DNA from 2 places in the Aquipuribacter nitratireducens genome. Region 1 is predicted to be linked to the other one. Evidence: predicted binding sites of a transcription regulator. Region 1 holds the regulator's gene; the other holds the start of a gene.

Region 1 (4,781 bases):
CCGCGATGTTCACGGAGTCGACGGCCGCGTCCTCGCCGCCGCGCACCGGCTGGGCCAAGGACTGCCTCGAGGTGGAGGGCTACGTCCGCGGGTTCACACGCCGGCGCCCCGACGTCCAGGTCGCGCTGCTGCGCTTCGCCTCGATCGTGGGGCCGGGGCTGGAGACGCCGCTGTCGAAGGTGTTCGCGCTGCCCGCCGTGCCCACGCTGCTCGGCCACGACGGCCGGCTGCAGGTGGTCCACGAGGACGACGCGGTCGAGGCCATGGTGCGCGCCACCATCGGCCCGCCGGGGGAGCACGTGACCGGGGCCGTCAACGTCGCCGGTGACGGCGTCCTCACGACCGTCCAGGCGGCGGCGCTCGCGGGTCGGCCGGTCGTGGGGGTGCCCGAGCGGTTCGCCGGCGCCGCCGCGCGGTGGCTCACGCGGGCCGGCGCCGCCGAGCTCACCGTCGAGGACCTCCGCCTGCTCGGCTACGGCCGCGTCCTCGACACCACCCGCTGCCGGACCGAGCTCGGCTTCGTGCCGGCCCGGACCACCCGGCAGGCCTTCGAGGACTTCTGCGCCTCCCACCGCCTGCGCGGTGTCCGCCCGGCCGTCGACCTCGTCGCCGAGGAGCTCCGCAGCGCCGTCGTCGACACCGTCGCCTCCCTCGAGCGGGCGTCCCGGTGAGCGGCACCGGCCGGTCCGGCCTCGACCAGGCCGCCGGCCGCGCGGCCGCCGAACGGGCACGACGACGACGGGCCGGCACACCGCTGCTCGACGCGCCGGCGGCCGACGCGCTCGACGAGGCCGTCACCCGCCACGGCGAGGCCGCGGGCCTCGAGGTCGTCGAGCGGCTGGCGGAGGGCCCGCCGCCCCGCCTGCGGGTCGTCCCGGACCTGCCGGCCACGGAGCCCGTCGCGACTGCACCCGCGCCGGAGGGGACGACCGCGCGCGAGGTGACGAGCGACGGCGGCCACCTCGCCGAGCTCCTCGTCGACGCCGTCGAGCTCGTGCGCCGCCGGCTGGAGGGCGACTACGCCGTCGACGAGTTCGGCTTCGACCCCGAGCTCACCGAGCGGGTGCTGCTCGCGGTGCTGCGCCCGGTCTACCGGCACTGGTTCCGGGTGGAGCTGCGCGGTCAGGAGAACATCCCCGCGGACCGGGGCGCCCTCCTCGTCGGCAACCACAGCGGGACGCTGGCGTGGGACGCCCTCATGACGCAGGTCGCGGTCCACGACGCGACCGACGGGCGCTTCCTCCGGCTCCTCGGGGCGGACCTCGTCTTCGCGACACCGCTCGTCGGTGACGTGGCCCGGCGGATGGGCGCCACCCTCGCCACGACGAGCGACGCCGAACGGCTCCTCACCGCCGGCGAGCTCGTGGGCGTGTGGCCCGAGGGGTTCAAGGGGATCGGCAAGCACTACCGCGACCGGTACCGGCTCCAGCGCTTCGGCCGCGGGGGGTTCGTCTCCGCCGCCATCCGCACGCAGGTGCCGATCGTGCCGGTCAGCATCGTGGGGGCGGAGGAGATCCACCCGATGCTCGCCGACGTGCGCCCGCTCGCCCGCCTGTTCGGCGCCCCGTTCTGGCCGGTGACGCCGACCTGGCCGTGGCTCGGTCCGCTCGGTCTCGTCCCGCTGCCGAGCAAGTGGCTCATCGAGCTCGGGGAGCCCGTCCCGACCGACACCCTCGACCCGGCCGCCGCCGACGACCCGATGGTGGTCTTCGAGATCACCGACCGGGTGCGCGAGGTCATCCAGCAGACCCTCTACGCGCTGCTCGTCCAGCGGCGCTCGGTCTTCCTCGGCTGACGGGGGCCCGGAGGTGCTCGACCGGGTCACGGACCGGATCCGCCGGCTGCTGCCGCGGCGCGACGCGGCAGCCGCCGCCGGGGCGCGCGTGCCCGAGGTGCGGCTGGTCGGGCGCCGGGGCTGCCACCTGTGCGACGAGGCGCGCCCCGTCGTGGCCCGCGAGTGCGCGCGCGTCGGCGCGCGGCTGCAGGAGGCGTCGGTCGACGACGACCCCCGGCTGCACGCCGCCTACTGGGACCGCATCCCGGTCGTCGAGGTCGACGGCAGGGTCGTCGAGCAGCTGCGCGTCGACGCCGAGCGCCTCCGGCGGGTGCTCGCCGCTGCCGCCCGGGGCGAGGGACCCGCCGAGCGCCTCACGTGGTGAGCCCCGCGGCCGATCACCACCTCGTGGCCGCTACCACACCCCGCCGCGCCGGTGCCGCAGGAGGGTCGCGCGACTTTGTGCCTGTCGTCACAAGCACGTACGATCGAGCCAGTCCACGAGGAGGTCATGTGCCGCTGAAGCGTCTGCGCCTGCCCCGGGCCGACGCCCGCGGGCGCAGGGGTCCGGCGGCCCGTACGACGTCGTCCGCCGCCGTGGGTGCCGCCGAGTGGGAGGCGACCGCCTCGCCCGCCGCGCCGGCGGTCGACGGGGTGCCGGAGGCGACCGTCCAGCGCCTGCCCACTTACCTGCAGGCGCTCCACGCCCTCGCCTCCGCCGGCGTCACCACGGTGTCGAGCTCCGAGCTCGCCGAGAGCGTCCACGTGTCCGCGGCCATGCTCCGCAAGGACCTGTCCCACCTCGGCACGTACGGCACCCGCGGGGTCGGGTACGACGTCGCGACCCTCGTCCACGAGATGTCCGCCGTCCTCGGGCTCGAGCACGACTGGCCCGTCGCCATCGTCGGCGTCGGCAACCTCGGGCGCGCCCTCGCGCACTACGGCGGCTTCTCCAGCCGCGGCCTCAGCATCGCCGCCCTCTTCGACGCCGACCCCTCGGTGGTCGGCACCGAGGTCAACGGCCACACGGTCCACCACGTCGACGAGGTGCCTGCGCTCGTCGCGCGCCGCGGCGTCCGGATCGCCGTCGTCGCGACCCCCGCCGCCGCGGCCCAGCCGACGTGCGACGCGCTCGTCGCCGCCGGCGTGACGAGCATCCTCACCTTCGCGGGCGCCACCGTGCGCGTCCCGGCGGGGGTGACGGTGCGCGCGGTCGACCTGTCGAGCGAGCTGCAGATCCTCGGCTTCCACGAGCAGCGCAAGCGCAGCGCCCTCCTCGGGGAGCTGCCCGCGGTCGCCCGGGTCGTGCCCGCCCCCGAGCCCGCGGTCCGCGGCAGCGAGGGGCCGGCGGCCGGAGCGGGGGCCGGCCGGTGACCCTCCTCGTCGTCGGGGCCAGCCACCGCACGGCCCCCCTGCCGCAGCTCGAGCGGCTCGCCGCCGCCACGTCGGACGCCGACGCGGTCGCCCGCGCCGTCCTCTCCCAGCCGTACGTCAACGAGGCGATGGTCCTCGCGACGTGCAACCGGGTCGAGGTGTTCGTCGACGTCGACCGGTTCCACAGCGGTGTCGCCGCGGTCTCGGCCGCCCTGTCCCACGGCAGCGGCGTCGCCGTCGCCGACATCGTCGAGCACATGTACGCCCACTACGACCAGGCGGCCGTCGAGCACACCTTCCGCGTGGTCGCGGGCCTGGACTCCATGGCCATCGGCGAGGCGCAGGTCCTCGGCCAGGTCCGTAGCGCCTACGCCCACTCCCGGGCCGCCGGTCACGCCGGGGGTCGTCTCGCCGCGGTCGTCGAGCGCGCCCTGCGCGTCGGTCGGCGCGCCCGCGCGGAGAGCGGGCTCGAGCGGCTCGGCAACCGGATGGTGAGCGAGGCGCTCGCGCGGGCGGAGCAGGTGGTCGGCGACCTCGCCCGCGCCCGGGTGGCGGTCGTCGGCGCCGGCGGCATGGCCGGGCTCGTCGTCGCGACACTCGCCCGCTCGGGCGTCGGCACGGGGGACGTCACGGTCCTCAACCGCACCCCCGGACCGGCCGCGCGCCTCGCCGCCACCGTCGCCGGCCGCACCGCCGCGCTCGGCGACCTGCCCGCCGTGCTCGACGAGGTCGACGTCCTCGTGTCGTGCACGGGGTCGGTCGGGCACGTCGTCCACGCCGCGGACGTCCGCGCCGCCGTGGCGCGCCGCGGCGGCCGCCCGCTCGTCCTCGTCGACCTCGCCCTGCCGCGCGACGTCGAGCCCCTCGGGGACCTCGACCCGACGGCCGTCCACCTCGTCGACCTCGAGGAGCTCGCGGGCCTGCTCGCGGGGACAGGGCCCGACGCCGTCCGCGCCGACGGCGAGGTGGCCCGCGCCCACGCCGTCGTGGCGGAGGAGGTAGAGCTGTGGCGCGCCGAGGCGCACGCGGCGAGGGTGACGCCGACCGTCGTCGCGCTGCGCTCGCAGGCCGACGCCGTCGTCGAGGCGGAGCTCGACCGGCTCCGCGGCCGGCTCGGTGCCCTCGACCCCGCCGTCGCGGCGGAGGTGGAGCGGACGGTGCGCCGCGTCGTCGACAAGGTCCTCCACACCCCCACCGTCCGCATCAAGGAGCTCGCCGCGCAGCCGGACGGCTCCGTGTACGCCGAGGCGCTGCAGACCCTCTTCGGCCTGACGGTCGGCGACAGCCTCGACCCCGTCTCGGTCGTCGGCGAGCACGGCGACGACCCCGCGGCCGGCCTCGGCCGCCCCGCCCCGGGGGGGCGGCCGTGATCCGCGTCGGCACCCGGGCGAGCGCGCTCGCCCGCACCCAGTCCGGTCTCGTCGCCGCGGCGCTCACGGCGGCGACCGGCGAGGCGACGGAGCTCGTCGAGATCAGCACCGCGGGCGACACCGACCCCGCGCCGCTGCGCGAGCTGGCCCGCCGCGCCAGCGGGGTCGGGGTGTTCGTGTCGGCCTTGCGCGAGGCCCTGCTCGACGGCCGCGTCGACGTCGCCGTCCACTCCCTCAAGGACCTGCCGACGGCGCCCGCGCCG
Region 2 (4,781 bases), on a different contig from region 1:
TCGAGCGCCTCCACGACGGAGCGGACGGCGTACTCGTGCTCGCCGAGGTCCTTGCTCGAACGGGCGAGCGACGCCGCCAGAGCGAGGTCGTGCTCGTCGTCGCCGGTGCGGCGGATGGTGCCCGCGAGCACACGGGAGGCGACGAGGCGGACATGGGTCCGCACGAGCATCTCCGGCGTCGCGCCCACGAGGCCGTCGACGTGGAAGGTCCACGTCGCCGGGTACGCGGCGGCGAGCCGCTGCAGGACCGAGCGGACGTCGAGCGGGGCCGAGGCCCGGGCCAGCAGGTCGCGGGCGAGGACGACCTTGTCGACGTCACCGCGGCCGATGCGGGCGACGGCGGCCGCGACGAGCAGCTCCCACTCGGTGCTCGTCACGGACCCGTCGGCGAACGTGACGTCCCGTGGTGGCTCCGGCCGCCCGTGGGGGGCGGGGGCCTCCACCGGTCCCGGCAGCTCGGCGGCCGCCCGGGCCCCCGGCGCCTGGACCGTCGTGCGGGTGAGCCACCAGCGGCCGTCGCGGTGGCCGACGACGGTCTCCGGGACCTCCAGCACGCTCTCGCTGGCCGAGGCGTCGGCGAAGGCGAAGGAGCCGAACGCGACCGGTCCGGTGCCCCGCAGCCGGACCTCGTCGCGCACCACGGACCCGCCGAGCAGCTCCCGCCACCGGCGTTCGGCGTCGGCGAACCGGTCGGGTCCGCTCGTGCGGATCCGGGCGGCCCGGCCCCACCCCACGAGGCCCTCACCGCGCCGCACCCAGGCGAGCGGCTCGGCGTCGCCGGGGGGGAGCAGGTCGAGCAGCGGTCCCGGGTCGTCGAGCCCGACGGTGCGGGAGACGAGCCGGCCGGCCGGCCGCGGCGTGGTCGCCGGGCGCTCCGCGGGCTGCGCGGGGGAGGACAGGGGGGTCGACATGGCAGCACCAGGGTAGGTCGGCCGCCGGGCGCTCCGCCCACCGCGGCCACCTACCCTGGCGCTGTGACCTCCGGCACGAGGGCCGACCTCGACAAGCGGCCCGTCGACGTCTCCACGATGTTCGACGGCGTCGCCGAGCGCTACGACCTCATGAACACCGTCCTCGCCCTCGGGTCCGACCGGCGGTGGCGCCGACTCGTGACGCGGCTGCTCGACCTGCAGCGCGGGGAACGGGTCCTCGACCTCGCCGCCGGCACGGGCACCTCGACCGAGCCCTTCGCCGCCCTCGGCGCCCGAGCCGTCGCGTGCGACTTCTCCCTCGGCATGCTCCACGTCGGGCGGCGCCGCCGCCCCGACCTGTCGTTCCTCGCGGGGGACGCGACCCGGCTGCCCTTCGCCGACGCGACGTTCGACGCGGTCACGATCTCCTTCGGTCTGCGCAACGTCGTCGACCCCGACGCCGGCCTGCGGGAGATGCTGCGGGTCACCCGGCCCGGCGGCCGCCTCGTCGTCTGCGAGTTCTCCCACCCCACGTGGGCGCCGTTCCGCCACGTGTACGACCGGTACCTGCTGAGCGTGCTGCCGGCCGTGGCGCGGCGCGCCGCCTCGAACCCGGAGGCGTACGACTACCTCGCGGAGTCCATCCAGGCGTGGCCGGACCAGCCCGCCCTCGCGGCGCGGCTGCGCGCGGCGGGCTGGGGCGAGGTGTCGTGGCAGGACGCGAGCGGCGGCATCGTCGCGCTGCACCGGGCGGTCCGGCCGCCGACCTGAGCGCCGCGAGTGGGACGTCCGCGCCGCGTGTGGGACGTCCTCGACGCGTGTGGGACGTCCTCGGGCGACTGCGAGGCCGCGACGTCCCGGTCACCGGCGAAACGTCCCACTCGCGGGCGGGACGTCCCAGTCGCCGGCGAACGGGCACGCCCACCTGGCGCGCGCGACGGCCGCCGCGCCGACGTACCCTGGGCCCAACCTTGTGAAGCGGCGCACAAGACCCGCGCCACCCCTGTGGAGGACCCTCGATGACCAGCGGACCCGATCCGATCCCCACCGAGGCCGACGTCGTCGTCGTCGGGGCAGGCCCCGCGGGCTCGACCGCCGCCGCGTACCTCGCCCGCGCCGGGCTCGACGTCGTCCTGCTGGAGAAGACCGCCTTCCCCCGCGAGAAGGTGTGCGGTGACGGTCTCACCCCGCGCGGGGTGAAGGAGCTCGTCGCGCTCGGCGTCCCCCACCGCGAGGAGGACGGCTGGATCCGCAACAAGGGGCTGCGCATCATCGGCGGCGGGCAGCGGCTCCAGCTGACGTGGCCCGAGCTCACCGGGGTGCCGAGCTACGGGCTCGTCCGCCCGCGCGCCGACCTCGACGAGGTCCTCGCCCGCACCGCCGAGCGGTCGGGGACCCACCTGTTCGAGCAGACCGGCGTCACCGGTCCCGTCCTCGACGCGACGGGCCGCATCACCGGGGTGACGTGGGCCCGCTACGACGAGCGCGGCCGGCGCACCGGGGAGACCGGTGAGGTGAGCGCCCGCGTCGTCGTCGCCGCCGACGGCAACTCGAGCCGGCTCAGCCTCGCGATGGGCCTGGAGAAGCGCGAGGACCGCCCGCTCGGCGTCGCCGTCCGCACGTACTTCACGAGCCCCCGCACCGACGACGACTACCTCGAGAGCTGGCTGGAGCTGTGGGACGGCCCGCCCGGGCAGAGCACGCTGCTGCCGGGCTACGGGTGGGTGTTCGGCGTCGGCGACGGCACGAGCAACGTCGGGCTCGGCATCCTCAGCAGCTCCAGCGCCTTCGGCAAGGTCGACTACAAGGAGCTGCTCCACCGCTGGGTCGCCACGATGCCCGCCGACTGGGGCTTCACGCCGGAGAACCAGGTCGGCCCGGTCCGCGGCGCCGCGCTGCCGATGGGCTTCAACCGCACGCCGCACTACACCCGCGGGCTCGTGCTCGTCGGGGACGCCGGCGGCATGGTCAACCCGTTCAACGGCGAGGGCATCGCCTACGCCATGGCGTCCAGCCGCATCGCCGCAGGCGTCGTCAGCCAGGCCCTCGCCATGCCGGAGCTGCAGCGCGAGCGGGCGCTGCGCTCGTACCCGAAGGCCGTCGAGGCGGAGATGGGCGACTACTACGCGCTCGGCCGGGTGTTCGTGAAGCTCATCGGCAACCCGTGGGTCATGCAGACCGCCACGCGCTACGGGCTGCCCCGCCCGCTCCTCATGCAGTTCGTCCTCAAGCTCCTCGCGAACCTCTACGAGGACCGCGGTGGCAGCGGCGTCGACCGCGTCATCCAGGCGATGGAGCGGCTGTCCCCGGTCGCCTCGCGGATCGCCTGAGCGGTGCGGGCGGTGCGGGGTAACGGTTCGATTTCGTCAGGCGCTTCTGACCTAAACCCGCAGGTAGGCGGCCCGTACCCCGGTCCTGGACCGTTCCGGGTCGCCCCTAGGATGACCGCGACCCTGCACCCGACCCGCGCCGCGGCCGACCGCCGCGACGCAGGCAGGACCGGACGAGGAGCACCCCTGTGAGCCCCTACCTCCCGCTGGTGATCATGCTGGCCATCGGCGCCGGCTTCGCCGCGTTCTCGGTGCTCGCCACCTCGCTCACCGGGCCCGCCCGCTACAACCGCGCGAAGCTCGAGGCCTACGAGTGCGGCATCGAGCCGTCGCCGCAGGCCACGGGCGGTGGCCGGGTGCCCGTGAAGTTCTACCTGATCGCGATGCTCTTCATCGTGTTCGACATCGAGACGGTGTTCCTCATCCCGTGGGCCATCGCCTTCAACCAGCTCGGGCTCTTCGCGCTCGTGCAGGTGCTGCTGTTCGTCGGCGCCATCCTCATCGCCTACGCGTACGTGTGGCGTCGGGGCGGCCTCGAGTGGGACTGACGTCCCGGTGAGCCGCGGGGCAGCAGCAGACCGGACCACCCGACCCTCCGACTGGAGCGACTGACATGGGAATCGAGGAGAAGCTCCCCGCCGGGATCCTCCTGGGGCAGGTCGAACAGCTCGTCGGCCTCGTCCGCAAGGCGTCGGTGTGGCCGGCCACCTTCGGCCTCGCCTGCTGCGCCATCGAGATGATGGCCGTCGGCGGCCCCAAGTACGACATCGCCCGCTTCGGCATGGAGCGGTTCTCCGCGAGCCCGCGACAGGCCGACCTCATGATCGTCGCCGGGCGCGTGAGCCAGAAGATGGCGCCGGTCGTGCGGCAGGTCTACGACCAGATGCCGAACCCGAAGTGGGTCATCGCCATGGGCGTGTGCGCGAGCTCCGGCGGGATGTTCAACAACTACGCGATCGTCCAGGGCGTCGACCACATCGTCCCCGTCGACGTCTACCTCCCCGGCTGCCCGCCGCGCCCGGAGATGCTCCTCGACGCCATCCTCAAGCTCCACGAGCAGATCAAGGGCGAGAAGATGGGCGCCCACAAGGTCGCCGCGGAGCGCGAGGCCGAGGAGCGGGCCCTCGTCGCGACCCCGACCATCCAGCAGAAGGGCCTGCTCCGGTGAGCGACGACCAGAAGGGCGCCGCCGGCACGCTCGGCGAGGGTGACGAGGCCGCGGCGCAGGGTCCGGACGGTGCGCCCGCCGGCGGCACGAACCCGACCGGCGCCGACGACGTCACGACCGAGCAGGTCGAGGACGAGGCGCTCGACCCCAGCACGAAGCTGAGCACGGACCCCGCCGTCGAGGAGGCCACCGAGGCCGAGGACGAGCCCGGTCCGGACCCGTCCGCCACCACCGGCGGCGCCGCCACCAGCGGGGCCACCGCCGGCACCGGGACCGCAGGTGACGCGGAGTCCCGCGGCGCCCGCAGCGACGTCGCCACCGGCGCGCAGGTCGCGGCCGCCACCCCCGTCACGACCCGCCGGGGCATGTTCG

Evidence for each region. The regulator Rex, encoded in region 1, represses fermentation and respiration genes when NADH is low (regulators of the CRP and FNR family bind a similar motif). The targets are predictions, from matches to a motif close to CTTGTGAANNNNTTCACAAG.
Region 2: a site for Rex is predicted at 1,882-1,901, ahead of WAB14_RS03915 (geranylgeranyl reductase family protein). Genes of this name have one in related genera too.

What each region holds. Positions count from the first base shown of each region.
Region 1 is NZ_JBBEOG010000006.1:33,868-38,648, reverse strand. It holds gene WAB14_RS12315 (NAD-dependent epimerase/dehydratase family protein) at 1-671, shown strand, start outside; gene WAB14_RS12310 (lysophospholipid acyltransferase family protein) at 668-1,795, shown strand; gene WAB14_RS12305 (glutaredoxin family protein) at 1,809-2,159, shown strand; gene WAB14_RS12300 (redox-sensing transcriptional repressor Rex) at 2,372-3,148, shown strand; gene WAB14_RS12295 (glutamyl-tRNA reductase) at 3,145-4,518, shown strand; gene hemC (hydroxymethylbilane synthase) at 4,515-4,781, shown strand, end outside.
Region 2 is NZ_JBBEOG010000002.1:105,817-110,597, forward strand. It holds gene WAB14_RS03905 (isochorismate synthase) at 1-911, opposite strand, end outside; gene WAB14_RS03910 (demethylmenaquinone methyltransferase) at 975-1,682, shown strand; gene WAB14_RS03915 (geranylgeranyl reductase family protein) at 1,931-3,241, shown strand; gene WAB14_RS03920 (NADH-quinone oxidoreductase subunit A) at 3,430-3,789, shown strand; gene WAB14_RS03925 (NuoB/complex I 20 kDa subunit family protein) at 3,855-4,409, shown strand; gene WAB14_RS03930 (NADH-quinone oxidoreductase subunit C) at 4,568-4,781, shown strand, end outside.